DNA from 2 places in the Paenibacillus sp. FSL E2-0190 genome. Region 2 is predicted to be linked to the other one. Evidence: riboswitches for the same ligand, from Rfam matches in the RefSeq annotation. Region 2 holds a riboswitch; the other holds the start of a gene.
What was found. Region 2 has a riboswitch for cyclic di-AMP ahead of NST25_RS00540 (C40 family peptidase). Riboswitches for the same ligand answer to the same signal wherever they lie in the genome.
Positions count from the first base shown of each region.

Region 1: linked by a shared signal. The riboswitch ahead of NST25_RS26255 (alpha/beta hydrolase) and the one ahead of NST25_RS00540 (C40 family peptidase) in region 2 are both predicted to bind cyclic di-AMP.

Region 1 covers NZ_CP150306.1:5,984,329-5,995,878, forward strand. The annotation lists gene NST25_RS26235 (exosporium glycoprotein BclB-related protein) at 1-851, shown strand, start outside; gene NST25_RS26240 (cysteine desulfurase family protein) at 1,305-2,417, opposite strand; gene mnmH (tRNA 2-selenouridine(34) synthase MnmH) at 2,453-3,490, opposite strand; gene selD (selenide, water dikinase SelD) at 3,549-4,610, opposite strand; gene NST25_RS26255 (alpha/beta hydrolase) at 5,172-5,981, opposite strand; cyclic di-AMP (ydaO/yuaA leader) riboswitch at 6,087-6,273, opposite strand; partial or broken gene NST25_RS26260 (glyoxalase) at 6,535-6,630, shown strand; gene NST25_RS26265 (hypothetical protein) at 6,708-6,881, opposite strand; gene NST25_RS26270 (Nif3-like dinuclear metal center hexameric protein) at 6,966-7,766, opposite strand; gene NST25_RS26275 (alpha-glucuronidase family glycosyl hydrolase) at 7,785-9,839, opposite strand; gene NST25_RS26280 (endo-1,4-beta-xylanase) at 9,922-10,941, opposite strand; gene NST25_RS26285 (glycoside hydrolase family 43 protein) at 10,986-11,550, opposite strand, start outside.
Region 2 covers NZ_CP150306.1:105,774-117,323, forward strand. The annotation lists gene tadA (tRNA adenosine(34) deaminase TadA) at 1-192, opposite strand, end outside; gene NST25_RS00500 (ATP-binding protein) at 503-2,830, shown strand; gene rluF (23S rRNA pseudouridine(2604) synthase RluF) at 2,820-3,521, shown strand; gene motB (flagellar motor protein MotB) at 3,634-4,449, opposite strand; gene motA (flagellar motor stator protein MotA) at 4,433-5,233, opposite strand; gene NST25_RS00520 (hypothetical protein) at 5,440-5,733, shown strand; gene NST25_RS00525 (4a-hydroxytetrahydrobiopterin dehydratase) at 5,962-6,249, shown strand; gene NST25_RS00530 (cytochrome c) at 6,332-6,688, opposite strand; gene NST25_RS00535 (GNAT family N-acetyltransferase) at 6,816-7,301, opposite strand; gene NST25_RS00540 (C40 family peptidase) at 7,491-7,943, opposite strand; cyclic di-AMP (ydaO/yuaA leader) riboswitch at 7,988-8,130, opposite strand; gene NST25_RS00545 (C40 family peptidase) at 8,493-8,921, opposite strand; cyclic di-AMP (ydaO/yuaA leader) riboswitch at 8,979-9,117, opposite strand; gene NST25_RS00550 (hypothetical protein) at 9,336-10,166, opposite strand; gene NST25_RS00555 (M1 family metallopeptidase) at 10,178-11,550, opposite strand, start outside.

The sequences.
Region 1 (11,550 bases), 1.1 Mb from region 2:
AAGGACCAACAGGTGCGCAAGGACCAGCGGGTCCAGGCGTAGGAGCAACTGGAGCGACGGGCTCGACGGGTGCTGCCGGCTTGGCGGGCCCTGCTGGTACAACGGGCGCGACGGGCGACCCGGGCGCGGTCGGCGTTGCCGGAGCTACGGGGGCAACGGGCGCGACGGGTGATCCGGGGGCGGTCGGCGTTGCCGGAGCTACGGGTGCCACAGGGGTGACGGGTGATCCGGGGGCGGTCGGCGTTGCCGGAGCTACCGGTGTAACGGGTGCCACGGGTGATCCAGGCGCGATCGGAGCTACTGGCATTACCGGAGTCACTGGTGCAACCGGTAACGGTGCAATTATTCCGCTGGCATCCGGAGGACCTATTATTATGACCACGGTTTTAGGTGGTTTGGTTGGAACAACAAGCCTTGTAGGCTTCGGAAGTTCAGCCACAGGCATTTCGCTTGTTGGCGGTAATATTGATTTGACAGGTACTCTCCTTGGACCGCTTATCAATTTTGCATTCTCAACTCCTCGAGCAGGAGTAATAACTTCCATTGCCGCTTACTTCAGTAATACCATAGCTTTATCGCTGCTTGGTACTACGATAAATGTAACAGCGCAATTGTACCAATCTGCCACACCAAATAACACATTTACTCCTATTCCAGGCGCAACAGTCCCACTTCCACCTATCACCGGTACTATTAATCTTGGAACTTTTGTCAGCGGAATTACGAATGGTATCAATTTTACTGTAACACCACAGACACGTTTGCTTATGGTATTCTCAGCCACCGCTACAGGTCTTACCCTTGTAAATACAGTCACTGGTTATGCAAGTGCTGGCTTTACGATTGTATAATCACTAAAAAAAAGTTAAAAAAGCATCTGCGATTCCTTTTGAAGGAGGTGGCAGATGCTTTTTTTGTAATATGCGTATTCAACGCTTGATCTTTCGGACTCAGATGCCGCTATTCGTTAATTTATCACTGTTTAGAGAGATTATCGGACCTGAGAGGCACTATTGGGCAGAAATGATACTGAGTAGTGTCTATTTTGTACTAATAACGCCTATGGAGTCCTATAGCAACTCAAAAATAGGAAAATATTGCAAATAAGAGCGCCTGAGTCCGATAGCTACTCCGTTCACTGAGAATCATAATCCGTTCACTGAGAATCATAGTCCATTCACTGGGAGCCATAATCCATTCACTGGGAGCCATAATCCGTTCACTGAGAATCATAGTCCGTTCACTAGAATTCACACTTTGCCACTGTTTGCAAAAACGAACCTCACAACTAATACGATTTCAGCTTATAACAAATACACCTTCAGCTTATCGATGACCTCATCGATTTCCGCTGTAGTCGTATATCGTCCCACACTAAAACGAACCGCTCCCCGTCCAATATTCTCCGACACATGCATAGCCTTTAAAACAGGCGAAATCAACGTTTCACCGGAATGGCACGCTGAGCCAGTTGAAGCCGCCACAGCTTCCAGGGAATCGATAATTTCATGACCCACTGCTCCAAGAAAACTAACGTTAAGGGTGTTAGGCAAGCGCTTGTGTTTATGACCATTCAAATGAATTTTTTCGCCAAAAGACTCCTGCAGTCTTCCATAGAAATACTCCGTAACTTGCTTAACTCTTTTTCTAGAATCAGAGTCAGCAGCAAGCTCACAGGCTTTTCCTAAGCCAATAATGTAGGGTGTATTTTCTGTCCCCGCTCTTCGCCCCTGTTCATGGCCCGCACCGTGTATCAAAGGCTCAATGTGAATGCCGTCCCGAATGTACAATGCTCCAATGCCTTTGGGCGCATATAATTTATGGCCTGCAAGCGTTAGAAAATCCACTCCCAAGTCCGCTACATCGAGGTCTACTTTTCCCGCAGATTGTGAAGCATCTGTATGAATAAGAATGCCCCGTTGGTGGCAGACCTCAGCTATTTCCTTGATCGGCTGGATCGTACCCGTTTCGTTATTAGAGTGCATGATGGAGACCAGAATGGTTTGGTCCGTGAGCTGCTTTTTCACATCGTCAACCTGCACCATTCCATACGAGTCAACAGGTACATAAGTCAGGTTGTATCCCATCTGCTCCAGGTACTGACAAGGTTTAATTACCGCTGGATGCTCAATAGCAGACAGGATAATGTGATTACCTTTATGGCGATACGTTTGGGCTACTCCTTTAATGACAGTATTATTAGACTCACTACCCCCACTGGTAAAAAGCACCTCACCCGGCGCACAATTCAGGAAATCAGCCACCTGTGTTCTTGCCTGCTCTATTCCGAGTTTAGCTTCCCGCCCCAAAGAATGACTGCTTGAAGGATTCCCAAAATGACCGTAAAGATAAGGGATCATAACCTCTGCTACTTCCTTATCTACTGGTGTTGTAGCGTTGTAATCTAAATAGATCATATTAAGTAAAGCCCCCTTTAACCATAACGCGAAACTTATACTTCTTGATGTTTAAAAAAAGAACGCACAGCAGTCTCAGCTTCATCCAGATTATTCACTTTAAAAGTAACTCTCTCAATGCCTTCATACTGAGTGGACGTATAATCGTATCTAGGGTCGTAGTAATACTCTAACAGCAGCGCCACAGCTTCGCCGAACAAATCTGCCTGCAAGCATCGCTCGATTTCTGCCGCAATAGGGATATGAATTCGGGATTTAATACTCCGAAATGCAGAAATACATTGCTCCTTGTATTCTTCTGGCCGATAATCCTCAAGGATTTGCTCCACTCTGGCATGCAAAGGCATCTCAATCCAGATCTGCGTTCCGCTCTCTTTTTGCTCGGCCATAAATGGGGGCATTACTACCTTACCAATCTTTTTGCTCTCCGCTTCAAATAGTACATAAGGAGAATCCCCGATCTTAATTAACTCCTCTAAAAGAAGACTATCGAACGTTTTTTGATTGTTCGCACGAAGGCCAATCTCACCAAAAATAGAACCACGATGACCTGCCATCCCTTCCAAATCCAGAACGGGGTAGCCTTGCGCTTTCAGGCGGTGTAACAGATTGGTTTTACCTGTGCCTGTATTTCCGTGAATCACATAAGACTTCGCCTTACATTCATAGGACTCCAATTCGTCGAGCACCCATTTACGATAAGCCTTATAGCCGCCTATCAGCCGGTAAGCATGAATATCCATTAAAGAGAGTACGGTCGCAGTTGTACGGCTGCGCATACCTCCCCTCCAGCAGAATACAGCTTTGTCTCCTTGAATCGCTGCAAATTCTTTGACAAAAGAAGGCAGTTTTGCCGCAGCAATCTCCAAACCACGTTCTTTCGCGGCCTGCACACTTGTCTGTTTATACAACGTCCCTACTTCAGCCCGTTCCTGATCATCAAAAAAAGGAATATTCAAACTATCCGGCAGCGTTGCATCTTTATATTCAGAAGGAGATCTAACATCAATAATGGTGATCTGCTTCTTGTTTTTTAACACTCTAAGTTCTTCCAGTGTAATGTCCTGAAACAATATGCTCTCTCCTCTGGTGGCTAACCTTCATAATTTGCTCTAAGCTGATATACAACAGTTATTCCACAGCAGCTATAACTGTAATCTGACCCGGATGCTCTTCCGTTACCTCTCCGATCAATGCCGCTTCTACCCCTGCATCTACTAACTCTTTTAGCAAATCTTCGCTTTGTTCAGGGGCCACAGAGATCAGCAGTCCGCCAGAAGTCACAGCGTCACATAGAATATAGCGGCTTAGTTGGTCCATCTCCTCCGGATAAAGAATGCTGCCTTCCAGATGGGCAAAGTTATTCTTAGTGCCTCCTGGAACAAATCCCTGCTCCGCAAGCTCTCTTACTCTTGGCAGCATCGGTACATCGCCTTGACGAATGATCAGGCCCGTGCCGCTCCCTTTAGCCATTTCCGAGGCATGTCCCAGTAGCCCAAATCCGGTAACATCTGTACAAGCATGTACATCATAAGGCTCCATGATTTCAGCCGCTTTTTTATTCAAAGTAGACATTACTGTCGTAAGGCGTGTGGTTTCTTCAGGAGATAGCTGATCCTTTTTAATGGAAGTTGTTAAGATCCCCACACCGATAGGCTTCGTTAGAATCAGCTTGTCTCCCACCTTGGCGCCCGCATTCGTTCTTACTTTGTCAGGATGCACAAGGCCCGTAACGGCCAATCCGAATTTGGGCTCTTTATCGTCGATGGAATGTCCGCCCACAAGAGTAGCTCCTGCTTCCTGTACTTTATCCGCTGCACCGCGCAAAATGTCACCGAGAATGCTTTTATCTAAAACAGAAATAGGAAAGGCCACAATATTAAGCACCGTAAGCGGCTTTCCACCCATCGCATAAATATCGCTTAATGCATTGGCTGCTGCAATTTGACCAAATGAATAGGGATCATCCACGATCGGCGTGAAAAAATCAACAGTTTGCACTAACGCTAATTCATCACTTAAACGATACACCCCTGCATCATCACTAGTATCAAGACCTACAAGTAGATCCGGGTTAGGAACAGTTGGTGGCAGACTACGAATAACCTGCATGAGATCGGCGGGACCGATTTTGCAGCCGCAGCCCCCTTTTGAAGATAATGAAGTCAGTTTTATAGTTTCAGCTTGAGACATCATGACTCAGCTCCTTTAGTATGAATTATCTTAATCTTACACGAGTAGATCGCATTGTACAAAATGCAAGAGTAGCAGATGCGTTGCTTACTACGCCTCCTTCTATACACTTACCATCACTACTTAGGGCCTACTGTTCTTTCCCACGTCTGGTGAGCTATATTTGGTGCTGTGGTAGGGTAGGGACATTAAGTAGCGTTAGTAAAATAACCAAAGGCTGGCTCATTCGTAGATTTCACTACGGATAAGCCAGCCTTTAATTGGATGTCCATTATATTAGGGAAATCCTCCCTAATGTTCATCGATAATCGCTTTAAAATGAGGTTTTTAGGGAATTCCTCCCTAAAAATTCATGCAAATACCCATTTATGGCTAAAAACATCCTATTATTAGGGAGGATTTCCCTAATCTACGTTCTAGGAGCCATAATCTCCTTCATTTTAGGGAGAATTCCCCTAAAGTTCTTCCCAGAAAGACGACCCATAGCCAGCTCATTCCGCCCTGGCTATGGGACGCCTATTTTCTCACTTAAACGCTCGCTTGTGAAGGTCTCCCTATAGATCAGCTAATCTGCTGACTGCCCTGCTGCTTCTCTAAGAAACGTTGAAGAATCGCATTGAATTGCTCCGGTTGGCACAGATTACTTGGATCTAATGCGTTCGGAATAATCGCCAACTGCGCCTGCGGCAGCTGAGACACCATTTCCTTCATACAATTCACTCCAAATTCATTAAAGTCCCCTACAATACACAAAGCGGGACGTTTAAAAGCCTTTAAACATCTGGTGTAATCAACATGGCTCGTAGCCAGCCTTTGCCGATATAACTCCCGGGGGCGTTTGTCCAGCAGTCCTCTTCTAATCTCATTGTAGGCCAGACTCCAGCGCTCTCGGTACATCATCCGAATCGAAGGCAACACCAGCTCGCTTGGGAGATAATACATTAGTAAACTGCAATATGCTGCCATAGTTTGTATTTTCCCTACTATTGTTGATCCGTGAGTCCTACAAAAGCTATCCGCGACCACAATTGCTTTTACACGCTCAGGATATTGTTTGGCAATATGCTGAACGACTAAGCCACCATAGGCGATTCCTACAAAAACTGCTTCACGGATACCTAGGTCATTCAACAGCATAATCAGATCCAGACATTGCGTCTCAATAATCTCATGTGGGGCCTCCAGCAGTTTACCAGACTTGCCATTCCCCCGTAAATCGCACAAAATCACTTTATATTTATCGGAAAAATACTCCAGCTGTGGTTTGAACATACTGTGTGTTAATCCATGTCCATGGATAAACACAACCGGAGTGCCAGTTCCATTGATTTCATAATAGAGCGAAGTTCCGTTCAGTTTAGCGATAGGCAAAGGTAACACCTCTTTCATAATAAATTCTACGACTATATCTGCTTAAAAACGCAGCAAAAAACCACAGAGGGATTCTCTGTGGCTATTCATCACTAAACACGCCATTCATCCTCTCTCCATACGCTTACGAGGTTAGCTGTCGGATTCGGGCAGTGAGAGTTGCCCTACCTGCAGGGATGCATATTATGCACCCGGAACAGGATTCACCCCATAACCAGTGCCGACTCTCACATCGGCTGCCAGTTGTTGGTTCCCCCGCTTTCCAGAAACGGAAATTAAGCGGATTGCTTATGTAATTGTAAATTTAAGATAATTCTCAGTTCTGAGATGAATCATACTCTTGTAAGGTTTTCTTGTAAAGGAGGGCTCTGGTCAAAATAATGTTGAAAGCAATGCTTTTCATTTCATATTAAGCATACTCTTCATTTTCTCTTTCTTTTGCTCTTGTTTACTCGTTTTCTTTAGAAAAACAGCTCTGAAGCAAGCGAAAAAGGGGGTGCTTCACCAGTACTTTCCTATTTAATAAGAAACGACAATCTTCAATACCACTATTGGGCCAGTTTCTGTACCTTGGGGTGTTCGTCGTTTCTATGTCCCCGATCCGTTTGGCAAGCTTGTTAATATTATTTCACATGAACAGCACGAATGATTTCATAAAAAAGAAAAAAGCTAAGCAGAATCAGAGATCTCCCCCTGTCCACTTAGCTTCCTTTTACAATACTATGGCTACAAAAGATCGGCGTTTTTCAATGCATGCTCCCAGCTTGGAAAAAAGAACAGCGCACTTCTCATAAGCTCTGGGTCGCTTTGCTTTACTTGTTTTTTACTGATTGAGCTTCCGTCGCTTTGCAGCTTTTTGATCCGACTTAATACTTCATCAGCCTCCAAAGGAATTTCCATTGAAACACTCCTTTCTCAGTGACCTGTTTCCCTTCATTTTCTCCATAATATGTTTATTTATTCCGCACTCTTAATTTCCCCAGATTAAACCATCTGATAGATGGGTTGTTCAGCAATGAACCGGGTAGGAAGCATGGGATATTTGTCTGCTAAGATTTCAGCTAAATATTTCATCCCCGGTGCTTCACTCTCCGCATGACCTAACATGATGAGCGCTTTAGATCTGCCTTGGTGCCCTGCATCCCGCACATATTCCGGAGTCTCCCACTCTGGTCCCTCTCCAGCGATAATTAAATCAAGATTGTGATCATTAAAAAGCGGAATAGCCATCATCCCGCCTCCCCTGTAACCTATTAATATCCCTACGCGTTTGCAGGACAGAGACAGGTCACCAGCAGCGCGTACATAAGAGATGCCTAGCTTACTTTTAATATACTGAGCAGCTTCCATTACAGTCATAGCAGGAATAGTGAGAATCGTAGCAGCCGCTTGCTGCTCTTCCACATAGTCTGACCAATCCAGCTCTCGCAGCAAACCCATCATAATCCCATCCGGCTCTTGCCGATGCCAATAATCATGATAACGAAAAATAGCTATTGGGGAATGTTCGATCAGACTTTTTTTCGCATGATAAACCGGATCACCTTCTAACCACTCGCTCGCTGCATGATGGCTATAAAATACACCTTCATGCGTGATCAGCAAATTGGCTCCTAACGCTATTGCTTGCTCCACAATATTTTGTGTGGCAGAGAAGGCCGTAATAATCCCTGTGACTTCAGTTTCCGGTTCCCCTGGGTTCAGAATATCCACAGTCCCTTCTATCTGTTCCACAGTTCCCATTAAATCTTTCAAAATCGCTCTAATCGTGAGGCTCACTATCATCATCCCTCGGTTCAAAATCTAATAAATCTTTCTGCCTTTAAGATCCTCAATTCCGCTCTTACGGTAAAAATACGTATTGATCCGATCTCTCCATTCCTGCGCATGCTCTGCTTGCTCTTCAAGACGTTGCTTCACTTGCACATACAATCCACTATCCATGCTGCCTTCAAGTGATTCCCATGTTGCTAGAAGCTGTGCAGCCTGCTCTGCCCCTTCGAAATGAGTATCGTAGATATGTTGTATAACCGTTTGCCCCGATTGCAGAACATGCGTGTATGGAACATGATGGAAGAACAGCAGCAGCTCTTCTGGACAAGACGCTAGATTCTCATAATTTGATGCATTAAGACCCATATACTGTCCGCTATACCCCGTTCCCGATTTGACTGAACGATCCACACCAATGCCCTTATGATCCGCATAATGGTACGTTCCCCACTTGGCGTATTCATATCCATCCACATTCGGCCCATAATGATGATCCGGATTAACCATCCAGCCCACACCTAATGGAGCTGTGTAAGATTCGTAAATCCTCCATGAGTCCATTAACATCCCGCGAATAGCAACCACTAGACCTTTATCAGTGCCAAAGGTAAGGCGAATCCATTCCTCAGCTATTTCTTTTGCCGTCAGCTCCGGATTCCAAATTAATCTCCCATATCCATACAGATTGGCTTGAGCTAACCCATGCCCCGTCCAGTTCATGTCATCCCCGACATTAGTTACAGCAGCCACACCATTATACTTATTTCCCCACACCGATCCGTCCACAATATGTTTCACAAGCGTAGTTTGCCCTTTGGCATAAGTATTGAAATCAAGGACTTCTTTCCACTGTGGAACGAGATAACAGAGATGCCGCTGCTGCCCTGTATATTCTTGAGCAATCTGAAACTCCATCAGATGATTGGTATGTTCCAGTGCGCCAAACAGCGGAGATACCGGTTCTCTAACTTGAAAATCCATCGGTCCGTTCTTGATTTGCAGCACTACATTATCATTAAATCGGCCATCCAATGGTTTGAAATGATCATACGCTGCTCTGGCCCGATCTGTCTTACGGTCACGCCAATCCTGCTTGCAGTTATATACGAAACAACGCCAAATCACGATTCCGCCAAACGGCTCCAGTGCTTCTCCCAGCATATTAGCGCCATCGGCATGGTCACGCCCGTAAGTGAATGGTCCAGGTCGATTTTCTGAATCCGCTTTGACCACAAACCCGCCAAAATCAGGGATCACTCGATAAACCTCACCAGCCTTATCTTTCCACCATTGCCGCACCGCTGGGTCCAGTGGATCAGCTGTCTCCAATGCTCCGATCTGTATCGGGCTGGCGAAGTTAGCACTGAGGAATAGCTTAATTCCGTATACGCGGAATATTCCTGCAATTAACGCGATATCAGGCAAATATTGCTCCGTTATAAATAGAGATTCAAGCTCATGAACATTCACATTGTTAATCGAAATCGCGTTGATCCCCACAGAGGACATCAATCTGGCATAATCACGCAGCCGCTTTGTATCGTTAAGAAATTGATTGGACTCGTAAAAAAAGGACCGTCCAGCATAGCCACGTTCAATACTGCCATCAAAATTATCCCAGTGATTAATCATTCGCAGGCCGTTCACCGGATTCATAGACAAATTCAGAGCGTCTATCTCGCTTTCTGTTCCTATCAGCCGTAACAGATGGAATACGCCATACAATATTCCAACAGGCGTTGAAGCACCGACAGCGATACATTGCTCAGTAGCATTTGTACGTATAAGGAAACCTTCAGGACCCAGTGAATCGGTTCGTTCTCCTGCGAATACTCTACTAATTAATGGATTCCCCCCTTGGAAGGTTCCTATAACGATACACGGTCCTTCAGGTTTCGCTGTGAGCAGTGGCGCTTTGCCCAGCATAGAGGTCATCCCCTGTATGAATTCCGCGGCTGCCGCCTGAATCGTCTCGTTGTCCTCCGTTACTACCAACTCAACACACCAATCTATATATTGATTGTATAGAGATCCTGATTTCAGCTGACCATAATTGAGCCAAGCCTCATAAGCGATATTTGTCATGTTTATTCCTCCCGTATAAATAACCCGCCCTGGATTGAAAAGGACGGGTTCATGATTCGCAAGCTTGAGCAGGTTACCCGCTCTATGATTTGGTGACAGCGTTAAGCAATTGGTGATACGCTCGCTTAGGATTATGCTGCTCATCGAATAGAAATGGCCAATTTTTCCGTCCCCGAACAGGGAAGCCGTCCAGCCATGTATAGTCATCCGCTGCTCCCCAGAAAGTGACTGAGCTAATCACGTCGCGGTATTCTTTCAACAGAGCAAACATCGCTTCATAGCGCTCTGCCTGCAGCTCGAGCAGTTCGGCAGGTGCGACCTTTAAATCCATTCGTTTGTCATCGAAACGGAACATGGACACATCCAGCTCTGTCAATTGGAGCTGAAGCCCTAAAGATGCATACTTCTCAATAGCAGCACGTATATCGTCTAAGCTCGGATCGTATAGATTCCAGTGGGCTTGCAATCCGACGCCATGGATCGGCACTCCTTGTTCCAGCAGCGACTTCACCATTTTATAGATTTTGTCACGCTTAAGAGGATTAGACTCGTTATAGTCGTTGTAGAATAATAAAGCCTTAGGATCGGCTTCATGAGCGAATTCAAACGCTTTGCCGATAAACTCCGGTCCGACAATATCCAGCCACTTTGACTGGCGAAGAAGTTCTTCTCCTTCATCTGCAATAACTTCATTTACAACATCCCAAGCATAGATATCTTCCTTGTAACGCCCAACCACGGTCTGAATATGTGATTTGAGCCGTGCAAGCAATGTCTCTTTGCTTACACACCCGCCCTTCTTATCCTCAAACAACCAGTCCGTAGTCTGGTTATGCCAGACTAAAGTATGCCCACGCATAGCCATATGATGTTTTCGGGCGAACGCAACCAACTGATCTGCTAGTTTAAAGTTATAAATGTCTTCAAGCGGATGCAGACTTTCAAACTTCATCTCATTCTCAGCGGTAATGCTATTGAAATGATAGGCGAGCAAGTGCTCCTGTGATTTTATCGTCATCAGGTTAACGGCTGCACCAATTTTGAAATCCTCAGCAAATATTGTTTTTAGTGCAGGTTCTGTGTAATCACTAGCTTGTCTCAACAAGTTCCCTCCTGACAAAAGCATTTATATCAGTATTCGAATAATTAAGACTGATAATCGAACCAATCGAAGTAGGCAGGCACCTCAGCCACCTTGCCATGACCTGTTGCATATAATCCGATAAGAACACCCGTAAATCCATTTCCTTTTACGGCTTGAGGAGATAATGGATACGCTGCTGCTGTTGATAGCTTATTCCACTCCTGCCCATCCAAAGAATAAAGGAAGCTGTATTCGGTAAGCTCAGCCTTAACTTTCAAATAAATTCGCTCGGCAGTAGTTGGAACCTCTGCCACTGTATGGGTTACTCCATCCATAGTCACATGAGCTGTAATCACTGTTTGCCCGTTTTTTTGAACAAGTCCAATTTCATAATGAGCATTCTCATCTAATCTGGCGCAAAGTCCAGCTTCCACATCAGCAATAGATGAAGGCATTTCAAGCAGCGTGCTCCATTCTGCCGAAGTATGCTGCTGTCTTCTGCCTACAAAAGCCACTTGGCCTACTTCACTGAGACCTGCAGATTGTCCTCGAAGAGATAACCATCCCTGTCTTTCGTTTAAGGACCAGCTTCCCTCAGCCGGATTCCGCAGAAAGGCTAATCCCAGC
Region 2 (11,550 bases):
GGCTGTCGAATCCATTGTCGTTTCTCGTAAATTGTATCCACGTCCTATAATTTCACCATGTCGAACAATGACAGCGCCAATAGGAACCTCACCTAATGCCTCAGCTTTACGTGCTTCTGCGATCGCCTGCCTCATCCAATATTCATGAACCGCTTGTATATCTTCTGGCGATTCATTGGCTTTAATATTCAAGATCATCTTCCCTTCTTCTGTAACCATTGTACAACGAACAAATATTCGTTCTTAACAAAATGTGTATAACTCTGTGGATAACAGCCTACTTATACACATTTTTGTACACATCGGACTTTAATAATTTGTTTATATGTGCATAAGATGTGGATGGTTTCTTATATATTGTAGAGAAACACCTTTTGAATTTCAATATTTCGTGAATTAATAGGCTTGTTTTAAATGTCCTTTTCAAATGAGGGGGCAAAAGGTATGATGTTTATTATAGGCTCCGCAAGGATTTACCAGTGGATAAGAGGTGAATAACAGTTTGTCCATAAAGACAAAACTATCTGCTATTATTTTTGGAGCGGTACTGCTAATTTTAGCATTAAACCTGACATTTAACCTTTATGCCGCTCAGAATAATCTAAGAAATGAAAACGCAAATAATATGCAGATCACCGCTATGCAAATGGCTGTTTCTGTAGAACAAAGTAACTATAGCTCTAACTATGTAGAATATCAAATTGCGCATAACTTAAGAATGGCTGCCATCTTTGCCTCTAAGGAATTGGGTCCGGATTATAAGAATATAACCAATGCTCAACTTAAGGCCCTAACTTCCAAGTTGGGCGTGTCTAATATTTCAATTCTGGTAAAGACTGATAATGATATCGTGGTGACAAAGGCATCAAATCCTATTGATATTGGAATGTCCACTCAAGGTTGGGGGTACTGGTACCTTGCCCTTTTGGAGTTATTTGATAATCAGGAAGTCACTGTGGGGCAAGGTCAGGCATTGGATCATTTTTGGTCAGGCCCATTTGAATATTCAACCTACAATCCCGATTTCATTGAGAAGTGGGGTTATTATCATGATGAAGCAAGCAACTACATCATTAATCCTGTTATTCTCAATACTGCGGCTAGTGAATATGTCAAAATCACCAATCCCGATCAAATTGTAGAGCGAACCAAAGAAGTTAATCCTGGGATTTTAGAGCTTACAGGATTTAATCCAACAACATTTGGTTTAGCGAGTATGGCGGGCGATGGAAGCGATGCATTTAAAAAGAAACTTGGCAACCGCCCAATTAAGTTCGGTACCTATACTTATGGTAATGTGGAGCAAGATAAAGCGGCCATTCTATTAGCTCAGCAGAAGCAGAAGCCAGTTACACTGGAGACGAGAGTACATGGAAAAAGAGTACTCAAAAGCTTCATTCCTATCCAGACTGCTAAAATGGAACCTTATGTAATCGGTGTAGTTTTGGATTACTCTGTGATTTCATCCGTAGTTCATGAACAATTAACTAATTATTTGACTACGTCTCTGTTGTTGCTGGCATTATTTTTGCTATGTAGTTACATACTTTCGGGTTTTGTTACCCGTCCAATTCAGGCTATACTTGCCAAAGTCAATGATGTAGCGCGAGGTAAGTTCGAACCTCCATTAAGCGTAACCTCTCGTGATGAGCTAGGTCAATTAGCCTTGCGGATTAACGCTATGACTTCTCATCTTATGCAACGCACCAATCGTCTTAAGCAGACGCTGGAAGAGAACCGGGCGGTTAAGGAGCATTTGGAATCCGTAATTAACGGTACGTCGGATGCGATTCATACGTTGGATATGGAGGGACGAATCACTAGCACTAACAGAGCCTTTGAGGAGCTGTACGGATGGAGTGCAACAGAAGTGATAGGCAATATGCCATATCTTGTACCTGCGACAGCGCTTAAGCAAGAGGAAGAGCGGCTTGACGCGTTAAGAAATGGTGCAGTTCTGCCGCCGATCGAGACAGTGAGACTTAAACGGGACGGATCATTAGTTGAAGTTAGCGTTAGTACCTCGATAATTCGAGATGAAGAGGGTTATCCCCATTCCTTTATTCACGTTTCTCGTGATATGACGGAACGCAATCGAATGGAGGAGCTGCTTAGACGCTCTGAGAAACTAACTACAGTCGGCCAATTGGCCGCAGGAGTAGCTCATGAGATTCGTAACCCTCTTACCACGTTAAAAGGATTTCTACAGCTTCAACAGGAGAAGGAGCTCTTGGTTCCGCTTCATGTAGAGCTGATGTTATCCGAGCTGGAGCGGATTAATCTTATCGTCAGTGAATTTTTAATCCTGGCTAAGCCGCAAGCCGTTCATTTTCAGGAGAAAGATCTTCGCTACATATTAGGTGATGTAGTTTCTCTATTGGATAGTCAGGCTCATCTACATGATATTCAATTTAGTACGAAATTCTCTGAACAACCTGCTACTGTACATTGTGAAGAGAACCAGCTGAAGCAGGTATTTATTAATATTGTTAAAAATGCAATTGAGGCTATGCCTGAGGGTGGCGTCATTTCAATGGAACTGTGGAACTCTGTGGATTGCGTCTTTATTGTAATCAAAGATCAGGGTGAAGGGATTCCAGAGGACGTGCTGCCTAAGCTGGGTGAACCGTTCTTCACGAATAAGGAATCGGGGACTGGTCTTGGGTTAATGATTAGCCAGCGTATTATTCAGGCTCATAAGGGTCATTTGGAAATACAAAGTGAAGTTGGCCGGGGGACAACCGTTATGATTAAGCTGCCTGCAGCTGGAGGGGTTACACCTTGGCTTAACATTAAGGATGAACGGAGTGAAGAACAACGTGAGAATTAATAAATTCATCAGTGAGACAGGATACTGTTCACGCCGAGAAGCAGACAAGCTTGTGGATGCCGGCAGAGTTACGATCAACGGAGAGCCTGCTGTGCTGGGCAGTCAGGCTGTTCCGGGCGATGATGTGCGAATAGATGGTATAGCGCTTGAAACCTCGAGCCAGACGGTCTACATTGCTCTAAACAAGCCGGTTGGGATTACATCAACCACAGAACAGCATATCAAGGGGAATATTGTCGATTTTGTAGGTCATCATGAGCGTATATTCCCGATTGGTCGTCTCGATAAGGATTCGGAAGGATTAATCTTGCTTACTAATGATGGTGATATCGTTAATAAAATTTTGCGGGCGGAAGGCCGGCATGAAAAAGAATATGTGGTTACCGTGGACAGACCCATTACGCCTTCATTTATTACTGGCATGTCGAGCGGTGTGAAAATATTAGGTGAGAAGACGCTGCCCTGTGAGGTCACGCGTATTACGGAGCGTGTCTTCCGTATTATTTTGACAGAGGGCAAAAATCGCCAGATTCGTCGTATGTGCAGCGCTTTTGGCTATGAGGTTCGAAAGCTGCAACGCATTCGGATTATGAATATTCGCCTGGGGGCATTGCAAACGGGAGAATGGCGGGAGCTGTCTGCTGATGAGAAGAAAGAGCTTGGAGCTACGCTGAACTACGAGTTACTGTAGGAATGTTATTACAATGTTACAGGTCCATATAGAATGTAGTACTCGCAACAAAAAAGAGCTGTCCGGGGTCTAAGACCTTTGGACAGCTCTTTTTATTACCTTACGACATCACTTATTCAGCAGAGGGAACAATCCCTGTAAACTCTTTGGATTCCTGATATTTGCGAATAATGGAAACCTCTACCCGGCGATTCTTGCTTCGACCGGTAGCTGTGTCATTATCCGAAATAGGATGATACTCGCCGTATCCAATCGCACTAAATTTGCGCGGATTTAGATTCGTGTTCTGCAGCAAAATCTTCATAAACTGAAGTGCCCGATCCGCACTCAGATCCCAGTTGGATGAATAGTTGCTATTAGAAATTGGAATATCGTCGGTGTGCCCTTGCACTACTACATCATAATCCGGGAATTGCTGCAGCATCGTTGAGATGGATTTAGCTAATTGCCGCGAATCATCCTTAACAATGGCTTGGCCAGAGGCGAACAATGCGTTATCACTGATCGTAATCATTAGCTGAGATTGATTAAGCTTCGTACTGAGCAGATCAGTTAGACCGTTGCTCTTAATATATTGATCGAATTGTTTCTTAAGCTTCTCTAAATCCTCTTGTTCCTTTTGTCGTAGCTTTGCCATTTCTGCTTCTTCAGCTTTCTTGGAGGTAGAGCTACCCATCTTATCATTTTTCCCCAGATCTTCTTGAGTTTTACTAGGCATTGCTGCCCGCTCTTCAAGAATACCTGTACCGCCATTAAGTGCGGAACTGAAGGCTTGACTCATCTCTTCAAATTTCTTGGCATCCGTTGCGCTCATAGAATACATAACGATGAACAGAGCCACCAGAAGAGTCATGAGGTCGGAATAAGGTAACAGCCACGATTCATCGGCATGTTCTTCATGCTCTTCGTGTCTAGTCTTTTTGCTCACCTGATCCACCGTCCTTCTCATTTAACTTAACGCGTTGCGAAGGTGTTAGGAATACAGCAAGCTTCTGATTGATGGCAATAGTAGATACACCGGACTGTATGGACAAAAGACCTTCGACCATCATCATTCGAACTTCGATTTCTTGTTTGGAGAGACGTTTCAGTTTATTAGCAATAGGATGCCATAATACGTAACCTGTAAAGATACCAAGCAAAGTGGCGATGAAGGCAGCCCCGATTGCCGCAGCCAATTTGTTCATATCACTCATATCAGCCAGAGCGGCGATGAGGCCGATAACCGCCCCGAGCACCCCAAGGGTAGGAGCATACATACCTGCCTGTGAGAAAATGAGCGCTCCTGCTTTATGTCTATCCTCTGTGGCGTGGATATCCTCCATGAGGACATCGCGGACAAAATCCTGATCATTTCCATCAATGATCATCCGCATGCCATTCCTGAGGAAGTTATCTTCTATTTCATCGACCTTTGATTCTAGAGCCAACAGACCTTCACGCCGTGTGATAGAAGCCCATTCCATAAACATAGTGATTAATTCGGGTTTACTGATTAATTTCTTTTTGATAAAGATCATTTTGAACAGACTTGGAATCTTTTTGACCTCGTTGAAAGGAAAGGCCATGAAAATAGACGCTGCCGTACCCACCAAGATAATAACGTAAGCAGCAGGTGTGGCCAAAGCATGAAGTGGAGCGTGCTTGAGGATCATGCCCCAGATTACAGCAACCAAACCAAAGATTAAACCAATTATTGTTGAAATTTCCATTTTGCACCTCGTCCGTGAGATTTAAGATGTGTTCCGACAATGCCGCGTATATCATCCTTGAAACAGCGGCAGGGCACTCTGTGCGAAACCGAATTAACGTATATTCTTATTTATCGACATCATTCGGTTTTTTGTGAAGTCATTTTTTCGGCTATAATGGATAAGGTAAGTAATTATTCATCTGTGAAGAAAACGGAGTGATATACGTGGGTGTAAAGCATGGTAGAGATTACGGTGAAATTCTAACAGATTTGACCGAAGCCGTCGGACGAATTTCCGATGGATATTTATTTTTTGAGATGGATCCGGACGAGTGGCAGGAACTACCCCAAGAATCAAAGCTGGAGGTATGGGAAGCATTGGCTGAGGATCTTTTCTTCGCGCTGGGTAATGAACCTATGATTGAGGTGGGGAGCGGCGTAATTATTTACGATAAGGACACGCACCGCATTAATATTTTAGTTGGCGAAGAGGATTTGGCTTCAGTGGTTTTGATTTAGGCGGAGGAGAAGTCTGTACGTAATTTGCCCGTAGTCAGTAGCCCGTGTTAAAATTGATAAAGCCGAGTTATAATCGCTGGGATTTGTGAATACATTAAATCGAAAATATCGCCTTTATCCTGGCACATCCCTTGGACCTCAGAAGCTAAGGGATGTTTTGTTTAAAGCCTAAGACAAGTAAAGGGAACTGCGCACTTTACTGCAATTTTTTGTAAGGGAGGAAACGAATTGTTATTTACGGAAGAGGAACTGCGTGAGGAGATCACCAAGCTAGAGGGCTGGAAGCTGGAAGATAACGTTATGGTACGAAAATATATGTTCAGCCAATATATGAAGGGCATTGCGTTTGTTGATGAAGTAGCCACGATTTCAGAAGCCTTCGATCATCATCCACATATTACGATTGATTATAAAACAGTTACACTGCGACTGGAATCTAATGAAGAAGATGGGATTACGGCTCTAGATCTTCGAGAGGCGCATCAATTTAATGAAGCCTTTGAAAAAAATCACTAGTTTAGCCGAAATCATAAAATAAACGCCCGTGCAGAGATAGTCACCTATCTCATACACGGGCGTTTTTAGTTGCTTGGGTGGGTTACTTTTTCTCTGAGAGCCAGAGTGCGACGTTGGCGATCTCTTCAGGCGCTAGTTTCTCCTTAAAGGAAGGCATTTGGCCACGTCCTTTAGTGACGATGCTATAGATTTCCTCAGCGTCATGCTGGCCACCTTCATTCTGAAGACTTGGTCCAACTCCACCTTGAAGCTGATCGCCGTGACAGGTGATACAGCTGGCTTTCACGGTTGCTTCTGCCTTTGCCGCGTCCAGTTGAACTACCGGCATCGTGGGCTTGTTTTCTTCAGCTACCTCTTCTTTACCCGGAAGTGTAAACATGAGTACTACCGCAAAGGCACAGGCGGCAAAAAACAAACCGCTCATGATCCATTTCTGCATCCCAATTCGTCCCTTCTATGTAAGCTGCTCCCTACATTATAGCTTATGGTGAAGCGTTATCATAGGGTTTGTGACAAAAAAATGAACGAGAATACAATCATTCTTATGAAATATATGGTATTTAATATCATTTGTCATAGACCATGCAATAAAAAGGTTTGTCTCCTGTAGGTGTGCGGCGTTCATACGTATCTGTAATCGTAAATCCACATTTTTGATAAGTTCGGATGGCGCGTTGGTTCCAGGTCAGGACTTCCAGATCTATCTCACGATCAGGATAACGATTCAAGGCTGTCTGGACGATTGCATCTACGAATAGTTTGCCTAAACCATGGCCGCATAGATCGGGGCGCATCCCAACTCCTAAACGAACGACTCCTTCCATCGGGAACAACTGTGCGAATCCGCACAAAACCTCTTGTTCATTTAATATGGAGATATATTGTTCCTCCCGGAGCTGCGGATCACCAAACTCGATGCCAAGAGCCTGCATCTGCTCCCACGGCATCCAGCCATAAATATTATATGGAGGCGTATAGCTCCACTTACAAATAGCTTCTCCGTGAATTGCCTCCATAGGAACTACATGAAAAGTTACCGAGGGATTTATCATAAAGTCAACGATCTCCTTTCACGAGGACATTGCTATATTACTAATTATATACAAAATGGGGGAGGTTCGACTCAGAAACTTTATATGAGAGGAATGTTTTACAAATTATGAGAGGGGTAAATAAGTAATAAGACAAAAAAACAAGCTCTCCTCCAAGAGTTACCTTGGAAAAGAGCCTATGTACGTTACTTATTGAACATCATCATTGTCTTCCGATTCAGCAGCAACCGATTGGTAAGCGTCTGTGCTCATAATGCGCTTAGCACCAACGTAGCGTTTCACGTAGTAGCTATCACTCAGAGAGCTAATCGTAACACCGCGTGAGGTAGAAGCGTGTGCGAACTTACCTTCACCGACATAAATGCCGACATGGGAGACACCTTTGCCACTTGTATTGAAGAATACAAGATCTCCGGCTCTTATATCATCACGGGAGATTGCTGTGCCCATTTGATATTGGGAACCTGATTGGTGTGGAAGGTTAATGCCAATCTTATCAAACACATACATTGTAAATCCGGAGCAATCAAATCCGTTAGTGGATATACCGCCGGATACGTATTTAGTACCGATGGCCTTGTCAATCACTTTATCCATTTTGGAATCTGCGAAAGCGCTTCCTGCTCCGATGGTGAGGATGATGGAAAAGCTTAGTACTGCTGCTGCTAACTTCTTCTTCAAAAGTGTATACCCCTTCCAAATGCCTACGAGGTTAGCTTAAGGGTTCGGTTGAAGGTCCCCTATGACCCCTCTATATAATGGAGGTCAATTCACCCAAAGTTGGTTCCCCCGTTTTCCTAATAGTTAGGAAACTCGGCTCATACTGTTGATTAGGATTAGCTTGTAATCAATACATGACAAAACCTTTGTAAATAACAACTTAATGATTACAAAAATGTTACTAAAATCTCACTGCGCTAATTGTAACAAACAGAAAGCCGCTTGGCAATCGTTTTTAACATATTAATGCAGAAAAATTGGCATTTTTACGGTAGAAAGGCATATGTAAGCGTTAATAATGACCTAATTTTTAATATAATTGCAATTTTTATCAAATAAACGTGTTTCAATTGGGCTCTATTAGTGTAAAAATATATTATGGAAAAAAGAAAAACCCGAATTTGATTACGGGAATAATCAGATTCAGGTTCATATAGTTGTAATTATGAGGTTATAGTTGTGAGGAAGGTTTCAATCGAAGGCTACAGCTTGATAAGCTGAAGTACTCATTACTCTTTTAGCGCCAACATAACGATTGGCCCAGTAGGCCTGACTGAGTGAAGTGATGGTCACTCCACGCGAAGAGGACGATTGTGCGAATTTTCCGTTTCCAACATAAATGCCGACATGGGATACTCCATTGCCAAGTGTGTTAAAGAACACTAGATCACCAGAACGCAGATTGCTTTTGGATACAGCAGTTCCAACGCTATATTGAGCTTTTGATGTACGAGGTAAAGTAAGACCCACATTCTTGAATACATATTTTGTAAATCCAGAGCAATCAAATCCGGCAGTGCTTGTACCTCCGGTTTTATAGGCAACTCCAATAGTCTTTGAGATTACAGTGTCCATCTTAGAGTCGGCAAAGGCGCTTCCTCCACCAATAGATAATGCCATTACAAGTCCTAGCGCCGCAGCGACGCATTTTTTTCTTAAATTATGTCTTTTCAAAAGATGTACTCCTTCCAAGGCCTGCGAGGTTAGCTTAAGGGTTCGGTAGAAGATTCCCTATGATCCCTGTAAAGCGAGATCAATTCACCCAAAATATGGTTCCCCCACTTCCCGGTGCAAAGGAATTAGGCGTGTTAAGCACCAAGAGAATGACGTTTCGACAGTTACACTTACGATAAATACATTTAGTTATGTAGGAATCGTTTCAATTGATTACAAAATTGTTACTAATAGCACAGGACTTATTGTAACAGAGCTTTTACGATTTTGCAAATACTCTTAAGTTATCCGTAATGAGAAAAAGTCCCAGCTCCTGAATACAGGAATTGGGACCTTTTTATTATGTCAAATAAGGTTAATTTATTGTGGAAATGCTTTGCTACACCATAGATGATATTGTGCAGAGATTCCCCACATTTTTAAGAGCGTAGAAGGTAGTGGTGAGATTTGCCGTATTATAAGTGCCGGCAGGCCGGGACAGAACAGACCCGTCAGTCCGCACACTAGCAGTAAGAGCAAGCCTCCCGCACCAAGTACAATGGAAACACCTATAGCAGGAATCAGTGACCGCAAGCAGATGAACAGTGAGGAGAACATTCCTGTACCGCCGGTGTAACCAAACTGCATATATAGAAGAAACAGGCGCACGATAAAAATATATATAAGCCATGCCAATACGTATGGTACTAAATGAAGTAACAAAGTGTAGTTAAACAAAGAGGATAAGAACAGCCCGTACATTTTTGGAGCAAGCCAGTAAAGCGGCAGCAGGGTCAGCACCCATTCGATTAGGCTAAAGACTAAGACAGGTAGTCCATAGATCTTCATGCCAGGGAAAAAGAACAGCCCGCGCTCGCCCTTTCGCTCCTGGTGCAGCTCATGCAGCAATCCTGCCCTTATGAAAGGAGAAAGCAGAAGTCGCAAGACAACAAGTCCTAGAAGCATCCATAACCAAGTGCGTATCGCAGGGTCAGTATTCAAGCTGAACTGTCCCTCGATATAATACAACAGTCTGCCCATACCGCTGCCGCCGGCGTCTTTATCTGGATAGCGCAGTAGAATTGGAATAATAGCAGATCGGATGAAACCATACATAAAGTAGCCCCAGAGCAGTCGGTAGATGAAGAGCAGAATTAAAATATAAAATTGCTCCTTCATGCTTTGCCAGCCGCGGGTTATCGATGTTCTCACAATCATTCACCTCACCAGACAAGAGTTCCGAGCACGGTTTCAAGTAGTTTAGTTACACTTAACGTCCAGCGAGAGAGCGTCTTGGGCTCTATTTCCGCCAGCCTAAAGTTGTTTAAATGTTTGCTCTCCAATAAGATGGAATGCTCAGGGTCAATCTCAGCAGAGAGAAGAGGCTTATCGCTTAACAATTGAAACGTAGTCTCTGCTCCATCACCGTTCCAGACCCGCTGCACCGAAGAGCTGTCGGCGAATGTGAATTTCACGGGAACATCAACGTAATGGCTCCCTTTGTTTGAAATCTTCACTAATGATTCGTAGCTTTGAGCATCGCCGCTGTTATTTTTTTTAAAAGTAATCGTATCTACTGAGAAGTCAGGCGCACCATCACCATAAATATAGTCATCGAAATAGGCCTGCCATGATTTTTTGGTTACCTTCTCAACGACTTTCTGAAAATCTGACGTAGCGGGATGCTGGAAACGGAACTTACGAGCGTAGGAGGACATGATGCTGTTCATTGCTTTGGTACCTACCTGGCGTTCGATATCTTTAAGTACAAGCTTGCCGCGGATATAAACATTTCGGCTATAGGAATCCGCCCCTGCATATTTCCACGTTTCCAGATTTAACGGCTCAGGTATAGTTACCAGGCTGGCCTGTAAAGGCAAATTAGACTTGATACCGTATTCTTGTTCCATAAGTCTGTCTTCGGCATAGGAAGTAAAGCTTTCATCCAGCCAGGCCTCCTCGAATTCATTGCTGGCTACCATACCGTAGAAGTATTGATGGCCGATCTCATGAATGACGGTTCTTTCAAGTGAGGTATCTGGAGAAGAATCCGCGGCCCCAAAGGCTGTAATAAGGGTAGGATATTCCATTCCTCCCGCGCCGTTTCCCTCCTTAGGTGGGACGATAATAGACAGCGTAGAGTAGGGATAAGGGCCATACCATTTGCTGAAGTAGGTCAGGGCAGCCTTGGCAGCTTGAAGGTAACGCTCTTGTAAGTCTTTGTGCAGTGGGTCGAGATACACCTTAATTCGTACTCCAGGCACTTCCGGCGTAGAGAAAGCTTCCTCTGCTACTGTAAAATCAGGGGATGCAGCCCAAGCGAAGTCGTGGACATCATCGGCGTAGAACTGATATATTTTTTGATCTTGTTTGAGCTTGGCATTTTTTACAGGAAATCCGGTCGCAGCCACCGTATAGTTGGAAGGAACGGCAATCGTTACATTAAAGATGCCAAAATCACTGTAAAACTCAGAGGTCCCGTGATACTGATGCAGGTCCCAGCCTTCTTCTTTAACTCCGCGTGTGCCCTTAGGCTCGTATACACTAAGCTTAGGGAACCATTGCCCAGCCATAACGAAGTTACCTGAAGCACCCA